DNA from 4 places in the Janthinobacterium kumbetense genome. Region 1 is predicted to be linked to each of the others. Evidence: predicted binding sites of a transcription regulator. Region 1 holds the regulator's gene; each other region holds the start of a gene.
What was found. Region 1 encodes FNR, which switches genes on or off when oxygen is low (the NO sensors DNR and NnrR bind a similar motif). Its sites were predicted from a motif close to TTGATNNNNATCAA; they were not measured.

Region 1 (4,211 bases):
GATTTCCTCGGCGAATCCAAGGTACACGTGCTGTCGGCGTATGTCTGGAGCCTGTCGAATCCGCAGGCACCCGCAAAGTAAAAATGGAACCTCAAGTCATCAAGATGTATGCGGCCCGCGAGCAAATCTACCCTCGCGAGGCCAAAGGACGCTACGCTACCTGGCGATGGGTATGCGTATGGCTTACCCAGCTCGCGTTCTACGGCTTGCCGTGGTTGACCTGGAATGGCAGGCAAGCCCTGCTGTTCGATTTGACCACGCGCAAGTTCTACATTTTCGGCGTCGTGCTGTGGCCCCAGGATTTCATCTATCTGGCGGCCCTGCTGATCATCTGTGCGTATTTGTTGTTCCTCGTCACGGCCATTGCCGGGCGGGTGTGGTGCGGGTTCTCTTGCCCGCAAACGGTATACACGGAAATTTTCCTGTGGGTCGAACGCCGCATCGAGGGTACGCGCAGCGCGCGCATGGCCCTCGACAAGCAGGGCCCCTCCGTGCGCAAGGCGTTCAAGAAGACGGCTAAGCACCTGGTATGGGGCGCCATCGCCCTGTGGACGGGCTTTACCTTTGTCGGCTACTTCACGCCGATCAAGGAACTGGCGCAGTCGGTGACCACGCTGAACTTCGGTCCCTGGGAATGGTTCTGGGTCTTGTTCTACAGTCTGGCAACCTACGGCAACGCGGGCTGGCTGCGCGAGCAGGTGTGCAAATACATGTGCCCCTACGCGCGCTTCCAGAGCGCCATGTTCGACCAGGACACCCTGATCATCACCTACGATGCCAAGCGCGGTGAACCACGTGGCGCCATGAGCAAGAAGGCCGGCAACAACGACAAGCTGGGCGATTGCATCGACTGTACCCTGTGCGTGCAGGTGTGTCCGACCGGCATCGATATCCGTAACGGCCTGCAGTATGAATGCATCGGTTGCGCCGCTTGCGTCGATGCCTGCAACAGCGTGATGGACAAGGTCGACCGGCCACGGGGACTGGTACGCTACAGTACCGACCATGCGATGGAAAACAACTTCAATTCGAAGCAGATACGCCAGCGCGCCATGCGCCCGCGCGTCTTGATCTACACTTCCATCCTGGCCCTGATCATCATCGCCGTGTGTACTTCGCTGGCCCTGCGCACGCCCCTAAAAATGGACGTGATCCGCGACCGCGGTTCCATGGGACGCGAAGTGGAAGACGGCATGATCGAAAACGTCTACCGCCTGCAGATCATGAACACGTCGGAGCAAAGCCAGCATTTCAAAATCAGCGCTTCCGGCTTGCCGGGCCTGACCTTGCTGACGCGCGAAGAAGTGACCTTGCAGCCGACGGAAACGCTGGGTTGGCCGATCCGCCTGCGCGTGCCGCACGGCGTGGGAGAGAAGGGCTCGAACAAGATTGCGATCGAATTGCAATCGCTGGACGACCCATCGCTGCATGTGCGTGAAAGCGCGGTATTCATCGTGCCACGTTAACAAGGAAAGGCGGACGGGGACCGGGTGCCCTCGCCGCCGCCACGAAGTTGCAGGAAGGCCGGTCCCCGCACGGGGATTGGCCGTTTACACAGGAGAAATACCATGTCCGACAGTCTGAAACTGCAAGCACCCGTTGCACCGTGGTACAAGCATCGCTGGCCATGGCTGCTGATGATCGGCCCCGGCCTGTCCGTGGTCGTCGGCAGCTTCATGGGCTATATCGCGTTTACGCAGCCCGATGCGCTGGTGGTGGGCGATTATTACAAGCAGGGCAAGGCGATCAACCAGGATTTGAAGCGCGACACGATCGCCAGCGACCTGGCGATGGATACGCGCCTGTCGTATGACGTGGCGCAAGCACGCCTGACCGGTTCCGTGCACAGCTTCGGCAAGGCCTATCAGGCGCCTTTGCAGCTGCACCTGGCGCATGCGACCCTGCCGGAAAAGGATATCAAGGTGCTGGTGCAGCCCGACGCAGCCGGCAATTTTTCCGTGGCGCTGCCGATGCTCGAGCGCAGCCGCTGGCAAGTGCTGGTGGAAAACGACAAACGCGAGTGGCGCCTGTCCGGCATCTGGACCTGGCCCCTGCAGCGCAGCATCGCGCTGCATGCGGACGAGGAACTGTAAGTCTTACTTGCAGACGTCCGTGCCGGCCGTAATGGCTTTTAACTTGGCCGGCTGCAGGATTTCAATTTCCCGGTTCGAGACGCGCAGCCAGCCTTCCTTCTTGAACTTCGACAGCAGGCGGCTGACGCTCTCGATGGTCAGGCCCAGGTAGTTGCCGATTTCCTCGCGCGACATGCGCAGCTGGAAATTGCTGCCCGAATAGCCGCGCGCTTCATAGCGCGACGCCAGGTTGACGATGAAGGCGGCAAAGCGCTGCGTCGCCTGCATATTGCCCAGCAACAGCATGACGCTTTGCTCGCGCGTGATTTCCTGGCTCATCATGCGGTGGAAATGGCGCAGCAGGGTCGGCATATTGCCCAGCAATTGTTCCAGGCTGGAAAACGGGATTTCACACACTTCGCTGTCTTCCAGCGCCACCGCATTACAGTGGTGGCGGTCGGCGCTGATGGCGTCCATGCCCAGCAGTTCGCCCGCCATCTGGAAGCCCGTCACCTGCTCTTCGCCGCCCGGATTGATCTGGTACGTCTTGAAATGCCCCAGGCGGATCGCATACAGGTTCTGGAACGAGTCGCCGATGCGGAACAGCGAGGCGCCGCGCACAATCTTGCGGCGGCGGCCGATGATCTGATCCAGCCTGTCCATGTCGCCCACATCGAGGCCCATCGGCAGGCACAATTGATGCATGCTGCAGGTCGAGCATCGCGCACGCAACGCCTCCACGTTCACGGTGGGCAAGGTTGGAGTGAGTAGCGCTTCAGTCATGTCGGTACCTTTTAGAAAATGCAACAACAAGTTTACTGCATACAGCCGCATACAGGGTTGCCGTATGCCAATTTCACCGTAAATTCGGCGAATAAACGACGTCCAGCCTTTAATTATATGGCAACATCGTCAAAAGCCCGTACGGGGCGGGCAATTTGCGCGGCGGCGCTTGCCAAGCTGGGGCATTGATAGGAAAATTCCTGACAGCATTATCTGCCGCCTGTGCCGCCCGGTACTGAAAAGGAAATCATGAAGCCTCTCGGCATTAAAGCAAAAGTCGCGCTGGCCACCAGCCTGACCTCGATCGCCATGATCGCGCTGGTCACCATGATCCAGGTGCAGCACATGCGCGACGACTTCACCCGAGTACTGCTGAGCCAGCAATCGTCCCTGATCACCCGCACCGCCGCCGAACTCGACGACAAGCTGGGCATGCTGCTGCAGATCGTCACCCTGACGGCCCGACAGCAGCCGCCGGAATTGATCGCCCGGCCCGCCCAATTGCGCGAATACTATTCGCGCCGCTCGATGCTGGTGCTGTTCGATGACGTGCTGGTGCTCGACGCGCATGGCGCCGTCGTGGCCGACATGCCGGAAGTGGCGGGGCGCGCCGGCATCAACGTCGCCGAGCGCGAGTATTTCCAGACCGTCCTGCGCACGCGCCAGCCCATGATCACCGAACCGATGCTGGGCAAGTCGAGCGGCATGCCCATCGTGCAGATGGTGGCGCCCGTGCTGGCCGCCGATGGCCAGGTGGCCGGCGTGGTGATCGGCGTGCTGCGCCTGTACAAGGACAACCTGCTGGGCCGCCTGCGCTCGGAAAAGATCGGCAAGAACGGCTATTACTTCATCCTCACGCGCGGCGCCGTGCCGCGCTACGTGCTGCACCCCGATACCAGCCGCTTGCTGCAACCGCGCAAGCCGAACGCCAACCTGACGACGACCCAGCTGCTGAAGGAAGATGGCGAAGGCAGCATGGTCAGCACCAACAGCCGCGGCATCACGGCCGTCAACAGCTTCAAGCGCCTGAAATCCGTGAACTGGCTGCTGGCCGCCTCGCTCCCCGTCGAGGATGCCTTCGAACCGTTCGATGGCGTGCTGTACCGATTGGTGCTGTGGAGCATCCTCGCCTCGCTGCTGGCCGCCTTTGTGCTGGGCTGGGTCACCGTGCGCCTGCTGTCGCCGCTGGTGCGCCTGCGCGACACCCTGCAAGCCCTGCGCACCAGCGGCAGCCGCTTCACGCCCGTGCCGGTGCAGCAGCGCGACGAGATCGGCGAACTGACGGAAGCGTTCAACGGCCTGATGAGCGAACGCGACCGCCTGCAGCAGGAGCTCGAATCGCGCGCGGCGGAGCTG
Region 2 (4,211 bases), on a different contig from region 1:
GCGCACCTTCTGGTTGTGGCGCAGCCAGTCGCGCGCGCCGCGCGAGAACAGCGCGTACCAGGGCCGGGCCAGGGCTGGCGCGGCACCCGCCGACGCGCCGGCGGAACCGGCGGAGCCGGACGTGGCGGCGGGGTCCGCCGTGCCTGTGGGGGCCGTGGAATCAAGCCCTGCCGGATGGCCATCCTGTGTGCCGCTGCCTGGCGTCGTGGTGGCGGCCATGGCTATTCCTGCGCCAGCAAGGTGGTCACGTAGTTGAGCGCTTCGCGCGCGCTATGGGAGTCATAGCCGTATTCGTCGACCAGGCGCTGTTCGACGGCGGAGATCCTGGCCCGCACGTCGTCGTCGGGCCGCTTGGCCGAGCCGACCAGGCGCAGCACGTCGCGCCGCTGCTCGAACAGGTATTGCTGGATGGCGTCGTGCAATGGCGCATGGCTGGCAAGGCCAAACGCTTCGCCCCGCTTGAAGGCGCTCATGGCCTTGCGCACCACTTCTTGCCGGAAAGATTGCTTGCCCGAGTCGCTGATGTGGATTTTCTCTTCCACGGCGCGCAGGAAGCGCTCGTCGGGACGGCGCTCTTCGCTGGTGATGGGATCGCGGATCTGGCGGTTGTCGAGCATGGCTTCGACTTCATCGAGATATTTGTTCAGCAAGTCTTGCGCTTCTTGCTCGAATGATACGAACAAGGCCTTGTGCACGTCGGCCTTGACCCAGCGGTTATAGAAATCCTTGCGCGTGAGCACCAGGTAATCGACCCATTTGCGCTTGCGCCGCGGTTCGATGCGCGCATCATTTTCGATGCCGTCTTTCAGGGCCAGCAGCACGTCCATGGTGGACAGGCTGTTGCGCTGGGCGGAAATGATGGCGTGCGACAGGGCATTGATGACGAAGCGGGGCGACACGCCCGACAGGCCCTCGTCGGGCGACTTGTCGCGCTCGCGCATGCGGCGCAGGTCGGCAGGCTGCAAGTCGTCGACATCTTCGTTCGCGTAGATGCGCAGTTTCTTGACCAGCTCGGCCTCCTTGTCCTCGCCCTCGGGCATGCGGCTGAGGATGGCAAACACGGCCGCCGCATGCAGCACGTGCGGATCGAGGTGCACGTCGCGGAAGGCGGGCGCGGCCGCGAGGATCAGCTTGCGGTAAATGCGCGCTTCTTCGCGGTAATTGAGCGTATAGGGCACTTGCACGATGACCATGCGGTCGAGCAGCGCCTCGTTTTCGCTTTCTTGCAGGAATTTGCGGAATTCGGCCAGATTCGTGTGTGCGAGAATGGTTTCATCGAGGTAGATCAGGGGGAAGCGCGACACCTTGACATTCTTTTCCTGCGTCAAGGTCAGCAGCAAGTAGAGGAATTCCCGCTTGACCTTGAGGATTTCGATCATTTCCAGCATGCCGCGGCTGGCCGCGTACACGGCGCCGGACCACGACCAGGCGCGCGGATCGCCTTCGTCGCCGTATTGCGCCACTTTCGACAGGTCGACGGAACCGACCAGGTCGGCCAGGTCGGCCGTCGTGGGATCGTGCGGCGCATACGTGCCGATGCCGCAGCGGCCCGCCTCGGATAAATGGATGCGCTCGACGGGCATGCGCAGGAAGTCGCCCGCATACTGCTCTTCCAGGCGGGCGCGGCAATGTGGGCACAGTTCGCCCTGCAGCTCGGCATCATAGCTGGCGCGAAAGTCGGCGCGCATGCTGTGCGGCACCAGGTGCAGCGGCGATTCGTGCACGGGACAGCCGGCGATGCCGTACAGCGCGCCTTCGCTGCTGTGGCTGTATTCTTCCAGGCCCCGCTTGAGCAGGATCACCATGGTCGACTTGCCGCCCGATGGCGGGCCCAGCAACAGCAACATGCGCCGGCCCACTTCGGAACCGGCGGCGGCCGCCTTGAAGTAGGCGGCGACCCGGTCGATCGCCTCGTCGATGCCGAACAGCTCGTCGTCGAACAGGCGGCAGCGGAAGCGCCCGTTGTCGTCGGTCTGGCCATTCCAGCGCATCATGTCCCACAGGTACTGGTGCGCGCTGCGCGTCAGCAGGGCGGCGCGGCCGGGCAGGATTTGCTCGAGGAAGTCGGCAAAACTGCCTCGCCAGGGCGTGATGCGGTGTTTTTCCGCCCAGGCCGCCATGCCGTGCACGAAACCCGCATGCTGGGCCGCGCCACCGGCGTCCGTCGTATTGTCGGCGGCTGTATTGGCGCCGGCTGAGGCCGCTGCCGCAGAGGCGTCGTCGGATTGGCGTGTCATACCAGGGCTCGTTATTGCAGGGCTCGTCATTGTTTCCCCATCCTTGCTGTTGCTGGCGTTGCTGCCGTGGAGCAGGCCCGGTTCCAGCCTGTCGGCCAAGTATACGGCGGCGCCTCTGCCCGCACGCCTGATCCCGCTCAACCTTGACGAGGGAACTATTTTTGTACTCGCTGGCCCCCATTGGGGCAGGGCGGCCAGGCATCCGCGCGGTTCAATCCAGATCAATACCGGCCCGCGCAGCCCGTCCACACTGGAAGCTTGCGGCGACCCACGAGGAGAACACGATGATAGGCAACGAGAATGGTTTCAGCGCCCCGCCCGGCAGCAGCGGCAGGGGACAGAGCGCGGACGATGAAGAGGCCGTCGGCCAGTTTTCCGTCCCTGGCGAAGACGACAATACGATCGAGAGCGCGTCCGTCGCGGACGTGCCCGACGCCCTGAGCGGCGTCAGCATGGAATTGCTGGAAATCAAGCGCAGCATCGAGGACGGCATGCGGCAAAGCATCGCGCAAGCGGGCGGCGCGCGCGCGGCCGACGCCTTCAGCGACAGCGGCAATATCCAGGGCGTGTCCATCGGCCTGGGCGAGGGCGCCAGCGACAGCTCGTCCGGCGAACCGGGCTTGCCGGCCCTGACCCTGTACGTGGCCGAACCCACTTCCGTCGACCGGGCCAAGGCCGCCATCGTGGGGGCCATGGGCGTGCGCGCCGTGGCCAGCGACAAGGTGCCCGTCAACATCGTCGTCACGGGCGTGATCGATGCGCAGCCCCACCGTTTCCGCCTGCGCCCCGCGCCGGGCGGCGTGTCGGTCGGGCATTTCCGCATCACGGCCGGCACCATCGGCTGCCTGGCCGTGGGGCGCAGCGCGCCGCGCAACAGCCGCCTGATGATTCTTAGCAATAATCACGTGCTGGCCAATTCCAACGGCGGCGTGTTCAACGATTGTATCGTGCAGCCTGGCCCCATCGACGGCGGCCGCTGCCCGCAAGACCAGGTGGCCGTGCTCGAGCGTTTCGTGCCCATCAATTTCAGCGGCGGCGTCAATTTTGTCGATTGCGCCACCGGCTGGGCCTGGCCAGACAGGGTGCGTCCCGAACTGGTCTACCTGAGCGGGGGCGTGCCCGCGTACTTCCGCATCAGCAATGCGCTCGTGGCGCCCGCACTGGGCATGATGGTCGGCAAGTCCGGCCGCACGACGCAATTGACGCAGGGCCGCATCACGGGCCTGGGCGCCACCATCAACGTCAATTACGGCGGCGGCAGGATCGCCCTGTTCCAGGACCAGATCGCCATCACGGGCGTCAGCGGGGCGTTCAGCGCGGGCGGCGATTCCGGCTCGTCCATCTGGATCTGGAACCAGCAGCGCAATCCCGTCGGCCTGCTGTTTGCCGGCGGCGGCAACATCACGTTTGCCAACCAGATGCGGCGCGTGGTGGTGGCGCTCGACATCAATTTGTACACTTGAGCACGCTTTAGGAGCAGGCAAGGCGGCCCCGCGCCGCCTTGCCTGACGCTGTTTTTTGCACGATGACGATTTTGCTCAAGTATTGCTCAAGTCTTGCGCAAGGCCGGCTGTCGCGCATGGTCTTGGCCGGCGAAGCGTGCTGCAGTGCCGGATGGCCGGGTGTATCATGCAAGGCATCAGGAGGGTTTGTCATATCAGGAGGGTGTGTCATGTCAAACAGTAAGTTCGCACAATCGCCATATGCCGTCTTCGAGGACGCCGCCATGCCGTATTTGCCGGATACCCCTCCTGGACAGGGCCCGGGACAGCATGCCCAGGCCGCGCCGCCGGGCCGCCTGGAAGCGGCCAGGCGGCGCAACGAGCGGGCGCTGATGGCCATCGACGGCGTGGAAGGCGTCAGCCTGGGGCAGACGGCCGTGGGCAAGGAAGCGCTCGTCGTGTACTTGCGCGACTCGTCCGTCAAGCGGCGCGTGCCGTTGCAGGTCGAGGGTTATCCGGTGGAAACGAGCAT
Region 3 (4,211 bases), on a different contig from region 1:
CGAAGAATACCTGGACGAGGTCACCACCGTCCTGACGGAACTGTACGACCTCGACGACGAGGCCGCCATCAAGCTCGTCGTGGCCGCGCAGGACGCCGAATTTTTTGTCCCGCACGATGCGCATGAGGAAATGCGTACCGTCGAACAAGCCAAGAAAGATGCGGTCACCTTGTTCGAGCGCAAGCAGAATCGCCAGCAAACGCAGGAAAAGCAGCAGCAGCGCGTGCGCCAGCAAAAGAAATAAGAATGTGGGCCTGGCCGCTGGGGCCATGGCGCAGTACGGGTCTCGGCGCAACACCGGGGCTGTGACCTTTGACGCAGCGCAAACGCGTCATGGCGCGCTGGCGATATGGTGAGCAATGTCGTCACGCGTCTGGGCTCTTGTGGCGGGCTCTGCATAGCGTGACGCTGTTTCCCGTCAGCAGGAGCGAGCCATGCGAGCTACGAGTCACCCCAGCAAGGAACAGGTACGCGCTTACATGCGCCGTCGCGAACGTGCGCTGCAGCCGCCGCCGCCGCCCGATGAAATCCGCCGGCAACTGGCCTGGTGCCGCGTGGATGCCGTTTCGGGCACGTGCCCGCTTGCCACCCCGGCCGGCGTGGCCGCGCAAGGCTGGCATCTATCTGCCGAAATGGCGCGCCTGAGCGCCCTCATGGCCATAGCTTGGCTCATGCATAGCGGTGTTGCTCATCGTAAAAATTGATGACTTGCAGCAAATTTTTCCAATTTGAGTTATCCTCTAGCACATTCCAAGTGCGTCAATTCTCTTCAATTATCACAATTTTGCGTTAAGTTACGCAAAAATCAACAATAGCGTGTATTATATTGTTTGCGGCGTAAAAGCCGCATAAGTGATGGCGCTTTTTAGTGTGTTTACCCTGAATTATTGCAGAAGAGACATTCGGTTTCTTTTTGCTCTAATACAACAAGTACGGATTTTCGATCATGTCTCTCAAACAAATTACCTCTTTGCCTACCTACAACCCGAATCGCGTCCTCGATGCGATCATCGACAAGCTGCAACTGAAAAACGATGCCGCCTTGTCGCGAGCCCTGGAAGTGGCGCCACCGGTCATCAGCAAGATTCGTCACAATACCTTGCCGATCGGCGCCACGATCCTCATCCGCATGCATGAAATCAGCGATTTCAGCATTCGTGAACTGCGCGAGTTGATGGCTGCCTAAGAGCGCCTGACAGACGGCAAACTGAGAGGTGCCGTCTGGGTACGTCAGGCTTGCCGCGTGCGGCAGCCACATCTGTTTTCCGCTTTTCTATTGCGGGTCGCGGTTCAGCACCGGACGATCGACATAGAAGCGCCCCATTTCCAGGCCAGTCGAGGACGACTTGACCACCGCTGCGGCCAGTGAGGCAGGGGCGCTGGAAAATGCGGTGTTGGCAGCCCCGGTCGCGCGGCCCGAATACGCCGTCGCCTGTACCGCCGCACTGGAAAACGCCGTTTGCACGGCCCGGCCCGAGTAAGCAGTCGCTTGCACTGCCGCACTGGAAAACGCCGTTTGCACGGCGCGGCCCGAGTAAGCCGTCTCCTGCACCGCACGTCCCGAATACGCCGCCTGTACGGCGCGCCCCGAATACGCGGTTTCAGCGCGGATATAATCTTCCCCGAACGTTTGTTCATACAACTGCTTCATGCGCTCGCCCACGCGATGGTGCGCCGCTTCGTCGTCCTCGCCGCGCAAGCCGATGTAGGGGAAGTGATGGAGGAAGTAGCCGAACACCTGTTCGCAGTCGGCCGCATATTTCAGGGTGTCGAGGATGTGGTAGTGCCAGAAGGTATCGACATCCATCAGGGGCGCCGTCTCTTCTTGCGGAAACTGTTTCATCAGGATCAGGAAGCGGCGGTACTCGAATTCCACCGCGTTGGCCTTCTCCAAACTCCATCCTTCGCCTGACTCCCGGTGCATCAGTTTGACCTTGATCGCGTCCAAATTCAAATCGGCAATAGCCTTGAAACTGTCGTTCGTATCCATGAATGTCCTTTGGTAAAGAGCGTTGTGGGAAATACGGTGAAACAAGGGAAAGCGGCGGGTGTGTACTCCTGGCAAGTAGTCGAGGAATGCCTTGCCCATGGCAGGCAGGCGCTAAGTTGTTCTACATCAATATTGCATCTTATTACGAAATATGCAAGCTGAGCTTGATTCATGCGGGGGCGCGCCTGTCAGCCGCTGGCCCGGCTTTCTTCCTCGTAGGGAAACGCGGTGGCGTCCGCGCCCAGCGGCACGCTGACGTGCACGCTCATGCCGGCGCCGGGGCTGCTTTCGATGTAAAAAGTGCCACCTAGCAACTTGATGCGTTCCTCTATCCCCACCAGGCCAAACGAACCGAGCTTGTTGCGCCCGTCGATGGCCGCGCCCACGCCGTTGTCGCTGACGCTCATCGACACCGTATCGCGGCATTTTTCCAGCTTGACCTGCACGCGGCTGGCATTCGCATGCTGGGAAATATTGCTGAGCGACTCTTGCAGGATGCGGAACAGGGCCGTCGCGCATTGGTCGCTGAGGCAAATGTCGTCATGGCTTTCGCTCACTTCGCAGGCGATGCCCGTGCGCTGGCGAAATTGCGCCACCTGCCATTCGACGGCCGCATTCACGCCCAGGTCCAGCACGGTAGGGCGCAAGTCGTTGATGATCTGCCGCACACTCTTGATGGTGGCGTCGATCTGTTCCAGGGTCGAACGGGCGCGGGCGTTCAGGCGCGGGTGGCGGCGCTGCGTGCGCGAGGCCAGCATGTCGGCGTCGATGCGCAGGACCAGCAGATTCTGTCCCAGGTCGTCGTGAATTTCGCGCGCGATGCGCTTGCGCTCTTCTTCCTTGATCTGGTCGGCGTGCGCGGCCAGGCGGCGCAGTTTCTGGTGCGACAGTTGCAATCGGATCTGGCTGGCGCGCAATTCCTCCGTCATGCCCGTCGCCATCTGGATGGCGCGCCGGCGCGACGACGCCAGGGTATGGAACAGTACATACAGCAGCATGGTGCTGGCAAAGCCGATCAGCAGGGCCAGCCACGGCAGGAAGGCGTCGAAGCGCGAATACAGGTCGCTCTTGCGCACGCTGAACAGCGCTTGCCAGGCGCGGCCATTGTGCTCGATCAGCAGCGTGCTGCTCAGGTAGCGGCCCGAACTGCCGGGCTGCCACCATGGCGCATGCATGCCCGCCGCCGTACTGTCGAAGATGGGGCGCATGTCGTGCGGCAATTGCAGCGGCACGTCCCGCTGTTGCAGCGCCTGCGGACCGATATCGAACAGGGTCAGGCGGACGTTGCGTACCGGCATGTCGGCCAGCGCGCTGCGCATCATCGTCACCAGGTCGTAGCCGATGCCGACGGAACCCTGGTATGCCGCGCGCCTCTGCTCCACCGTATCGACGGGCATGCCGAAGCGGTACACGGGCAGGCGCATGGCCATGCCCGTCAACTGGGGACGGCCGTCCATCGGCACGGGCACGCCGGAATTGCTGATGTGGCCGGAATCGCGCGACTGCGCCAGCGCTTCGGCGATCTGCGGGCGCGAGGCGATGTCGTAGCCATACTTTTCCGGGGCGCTGGCGATCGGCTCGATGTATACGAGCACGGAATACTGGGCGCGCGGGCCGGGCGGGTGGATGGCAAACGCCGGATAGCCGTCGCGCCCGGGCGGATAGTCGCGCCGCATGGCCGCTTCATAAGCGGGGCGCTGCGTCTCGTCGAGTTCCTGGCTGTAATTGAGATTCATCACGCCCGGATAGTTCTGTTGCAGGGCGATGTTGGCCACGTAGCGGTGGAATTGCTCGCGGCTCACGTGTTCGTTGGCCTGGAACAGGCTGGCCGTGCCGCGCAGCAGGTTGGCATACGACTTGGTGCGCGATTCGATGTTTTTCTGGGTGTTGCGCGCCAGATTGTTGAATTGTTCGCTGGCATCGCTTTCGATCGACAGCGAAGCGGCCATGTAGAACAGCAGGCCCACCATCGTCGACACGACAAAGCCGAACAGCCACAGCGGTCTTTTTTCAGCAGCTAAGGGGTGTTCGCCGGCAGTAGAAGACATCGCCATCCGCATCAGGAAGAGGAATCGGGTGCCGCCTGTGTGGTGGTGGCTGTACTCAGTTGCACAAGGACTATCGAAATTGCAAATTGCTCAATAGCTGCCTAATATACAAAACTATCGTGAATATAGTCAACAGGCAATATTTCTCTTTGAAACGAAAAAAAACCGCCGCA
Region 4 (4,211 bases), on a different contig from region 1:
CACCAAGGGCGAGCACATCGCCGCCCGCGTCGAGGAATGCCTGGCGCTGGTGGGCTTGTCCGACAAGCTGCACAGCTATCCGGCGCAATTGTCGGGCGGGCAGAAACAGCGCGTGGCGATTGCCCGCGCCCTGGCCAGCCACCCCGACGTGCTGCTGTGCGACGAACCGACGTCCGCGCTGGACGCGGAAACGACGCGCGCCCTGCTCGATACCTTGCGCGACATCAATGCGCGCCTGGGCGTGACCATCGTCATCGTCAGCCATGAGCTGTCGGTGCTGGGCGCCATCTGCAACCGGGTCGCCGTCGTGGAAAGCGGCGCCATCGCCGAACAATTCGACCTGAGCGACACGGCCACCCCGCGCAAGACGGCGCTGGGACGCGAGCTGGCTTACTACGGCACCGAGGCGTTTGAAGCCACCGCATGGAAGGATGCAACACATGTTTGAAGAATCGATCAATAACGTCATCAACCTGCTGCCGGAAATCTGGGTGGCGCTGGGCCAGACCATGACCATGCTGGGCATCGGCCTGACGGCCGCCATCCTGATCGGCGGCCCGCTGGGCATCTTGCTGTTCCTCGTCTCGGAAGGCCAGTCGCTGGAAAACCGCCCGCTGTCGACGATCCTCGGCTGGCTGGTCAATACCGTGCGCAGCTTCCCCTTCATCATCCTGCTGGTCGCCCTGACGCCGTTTACGCGCATCATCGCGGGCACTTCGATCGGCCCGCTGGCGGCCAGCGTGCCGCTGTCGTTCGCCGCCATTCCCTACCTGGCGCGCCTGGTGGAACAGAACCTGCGCGAAGTGCCGCGCGGCGTGATCGAAGCGGCGCACGCCATGGGCGCGTCGGAAATGCAGATCATCTTCCGCGTGCTGCTGGTGGAAGCGCGTTCCGGCCTGGTGCTGGCCCTGACCGTGCTGTCGATCAGCTTCCTGTCGTATTCGGCAGTGGCCGGCGTGGTGGGCGGCGGCGGTATCGGCGACCTGGCCATCCGCTACGGCTACTACCGCTTCGAGACGGACATCATGGTCGCCACCGTGGCCATCCTGATCGTGCTGGTGCAAACCATCCAGTTCGCCGGCACGCGCATCGCCAAGCGCCTCGACAAACGTTAATTCATATTCAGTATTTCAGTACAAGGAAAAGCATGAACCACATTCGCCGCAACCTGCTCCTGGCCGCTGCCAGCCTGGCCTTCGCCACCGCCGCCCACGCCAAGGACCCGAAAGAACTCGTCATCGGCACCAGCTCCGGCCCGTATTCGGACCAGCTGAAGCTGGGCATCAAGCCTATCCTGGAAAAACAGGGTTACAAGGTCAAGATCGTGGAATTCAACGACTACGTGCAGCCGAACTACGCGCTGGCCGAAGGCTCGCTGGACGCCAACGTGTTCCAGCACATCGTCTACCTGACCAAGTTCGCCACCGATAACAAGCTGCCACTGAGCTCATTGATCACCGTGCCGACCATGCCGATCGGCCTGTACGGCGGCAAGCAGAAAACGCTGGCGGAAGTCAAGAATGGCGCCACCATCACCATGCCGAACGACCCGACCAACCAGGCGCGTGCGCTGGTGATGCTGGCCAAGATGGGCTGGATCAAGCTGAAACCGAACGTCGACCCGCTGCGCGCGTCCGAACGCGACGTGCTGGAAAACCCGAAGAAGCTGAAACTGGTGCCCCTGGAAGCGGCACAGCTGCCACGTTCGCTGGCCGACGCCGACTACGCTTTCGTCAACGGCAACTTCGCCCTGGCCGCCGGTATGAAGCTGACCTCTGCCCTGAGCGTGGAAAAGATTTCGGACAGCTACATCAACCTGGTGGCCATCCGCACGGCCGACAAGGCCAAGCCATGGGTCAAGGACCTGGAAGCGGCCTACCGCTCGCGCGCCTTCCTCGACGCGACGAACAAGTATTTGGCCGGCTACGAAAAGACGGATTACCAGCTGGCGCTGGAAAAGACGCTGAAAAAATAAACCGCTGCATGCCATGCAAAAAGGACGGCCAAGGCCGTCCTTTTTTATTGTCCGCGCCGCGCGGGCGCTGTCATGCCATGCTTAGAAGCGGTAGCCCACGCCTACGCCGATCAGGACAGGGTCGATCTTGACTTCGCTGGCCTTGGCGGCACCGACGAAGACGTCGCTGCGGATCTGCACTTTCTTGATGTCGAAGTTCAGCGACCAGTTTTTGTCCAGCTTGTAGTCGACGCCAGCTTGCAGCGCGAAGCCCCAGCTGTCATGCTCGAGACGGCCAGCGCCATTCAGCAGTTTCACGCTCGAAATATTCGTATAGTTCACGCCTGCACCCACGTATGGGCTGAACTGTTTTTCAGGCATGAAGTGGTATTGCAGCGACAAGGTCGGAGGCAAATGCTTGAACGTGCCGATATTTTGGCCACCCAGGGTGACGTCATGCTTTTGCGGATACGTCAGGATCAGCTCGGCAGCGATGTTCGGCGTGAAGAAATACGAAATATCGATTTCAGGAATCGTCTTGCTGCTGACGTGGATCGTGTCCGATGCGCCATTGCCCAAGACCGGCGTGGATTTGTTGGCAGGATCGATATGCACGGCGCGCGCACGGACCAGCCATGGGCTTTCCTGTGCCATGGCGTTGCCGGCGAATGCACCAATGGCGGCCAGGACGATTGCTGCTGCAGTTGCGGACGTTTTCATTATGTTTTCCTCTGTCGTTAAGTAACGCTGCGAAGTCTAAGAGTGCAGTGCAACAAAAACTTTGATCCACATCAAATAGTGCTAGATGGCATCACCAGAGGGATTTTTTCCTTTGCCCAAGTCAAAAATTGCCGTATTGCAGCGCATCAATGCACGTCGGCAAACAGGCTGGCGACCCAGTCGGCAAAGACGCGCACGCGCGGCGACAATTGCCGGTGGTGGGGATACAGCACGGACACGGGCAGCGGGTCGGGCCGCCAGTCCCGCAGCACTTCCACCAGTTCGCCAGCCGCCAGCGCCCGCTCCAGGTGATAGCGGGGTGCCTGAATCAAGCCCATGCCCGCGCGGCAGCAGGCGTGATACGCGTCCGCATTGTTGACGGACACGGTGCCCGGCAAGGCCACGCTGCGGCGCTGGCCTTCCACCTTGAAATCGAAGGGCCAGACCTTGCCCGTCTGGGCGGAAAAGAAATTGACGGCGCGGTGGCCATCCAGCTGCGCCAGATGCTCCGGCGTGCCGTGCGCGGCCAGGTAGGCGGGGCTGGCGCAGGTCACCTGTTCCAGCAGCGCCACGCGGCGCGCCACCATCGACGAGTCGCCCAGTTCGCCCACGCGCAGCACGCAATCGACGCCTTCGCGCACCAGGTCGACGAGGCGGTCGCCCATGCCGATTTCCAGTTCGATCAGCGGATAGCGGGCGCAGAACCGGTCCAGCACGGGCATGACGAAGTGCATGGCCAGGGTCGCGTGCAAGTCGATGCGCAGCTTGCCGGCCGGTTGCTGCGCCGCCGAACTGAACACGGCTTCCGTTTCTTCCAGGTCCGCCAGCAGGCGCACGCAACGCTGGTAATACGCGTCGCCATCGGGCGTGGGCGTCACTTGCCGCGTGGTCCGCTGCAGCAGGCGCACGCGCAGCCGCGCTTCCAGTTGCTTGATCGCATGCGTGACGGTGGCCTTCGGATAGCCGAGGTCATGCGCCGCCTGCGTAAAACTGCGCAGTTCGACGATGCGCGTAAAGATGCGCATCGCATCAAATCGGTCCATGCTTCCTCCATTGTTATTTCCTGCTGCACAGTATAGCGATTCGACCGCCACTTTTCAGCAGCAACCAATACTGCTGGCATCAGTTGCCTGCCACGCAAGCACCACTTGCGCCGATGTCACTGGATTGCCGCCCGCGCGGCATACTATTTACAGCACACACATGAGAATGGTAATGATTATCATTTGCGATATAATGCAATACCTCGCTCGGGCGACTACAAAAAGGAATGGGAGACATGGATATATTGAGGGAACTGCGTGAATCGGGCTTGAAAGTGACCATCCCCCGCTTGCGGATTCTGCAGCTGTTTCAAGAAGGCACGATCAAGCACCTGAGTGCGGACGATGTCTACAAACTCTTGCTGGCTGAAAAGATCGACGTGGGCCTGGCCACCATCTACCGCGTGCTGATGCAGTTTGCCGAAGCGGGCATCCTGTTTCGCCGGCATTTCGAATCGGGCCACGCCGTCTTCGAACTGAACGAAGGGCAGCAC

Region 2: a site for FNR is predicted at 2,449-2,462, ahead of NCG91_RS04880 (serine protein kinase). Genes of this name have one in related genera too.
Region 3: a site for FNR is predicted at 2,107-2,120, ahead of NCG91_RS12160 (glycine-rich domain-containing protein). Genes of this name have one in related genera too.
Region 4: a site for FNR is predicted at 2,736-2,749, ahead of NCG91_RS00120 (OmpW/AlkL family protein). Genes of this name have one in related genera too.

The regions. Positions count from the first base shown of each region.
Region 1 covers NZ_JAMQGR010000002.1:721,012-725,222, reverse strand. The annotation lists gene ccoP (cytochrome-c oxidase, cbb3-type subunit III) at 1-81, shown strand, start outside; gene ccoG (cytochrome c oxidase accessory protein CcoG) at 84-1,466, shown strand; gene NCG91_RS10665 (FixH family protein) at 1,569-2,093, shown strand; gene fnr (fumarate/nitrate reduction transcriptional regulator Fnr) at 2,097-2,855, opposite strand; gene NCG91_RS10655 (response regulator) at 3,105-4,211, shown strand, end outside.
Region 2 covers NZ_JAMQGR010000001.1:1,074,122-1,078,332, reverse strand. The annotation lists gene NCG91_RS04885 (DUF444 family protein) at 1-219, opposite strand, end outside; gene NCG91_RS04880 (serine protein kinase) at 222-2,237, opposite strand; gene NCG91_RS04875 (S1 family peptidase) at 2,522-3,700, shown strand; gene NCG91_RS04870 (hypothetical protein) at 3,910-4,211, shown strand, end outside.
Region 3 covers NZ_JAMQGR010000003.1:287,585-291,795, forward strand. The annotation lists gene NCG91_RS12145 (hypothetical protein) at 1-244, shown strand, start outside; gene NCG91_RS12150 (hypothetical protein) at 480-704, shown strand; gene NCG91_RS12155 (hypothetical protein) at 947-1,186, shown strand; gene NCG91_RS12160 (glycine-rich domain-containing protein) at 1,274-1,990, opposite strand; gene NCG91_RS12165 (CHASE domain-containing protein) at 2,179-4,038, opposite strand.
Region 4 covers NZ_JAMQGR010000001.1:21,813-26,023, reverse strand. The annotation lists gene NCG91_RS00135 (methionine ABC transporter ATP-binding protein) at 1-448, shown strand, start outside; gene NCG91_RS00130 (methionine ABC transporter permease) at 441-1,115, shown strand; gene NCG91_RS00125 (MetQ/NlpA family ABC transporter substrate-binding protein) at 1,148-1,975, shown strand; gene NCG91_RS00120 (OmpW/AlkL family protein) at 2,057-2,674, opposite strand; gene NCG91_RS00115 (LysR family transcriptional regulator) at 2,821-3,717, opposite strand; gene fur (ferric iron uptake transcriptional regulator) at 3,954-4,211, shown strand, end outside.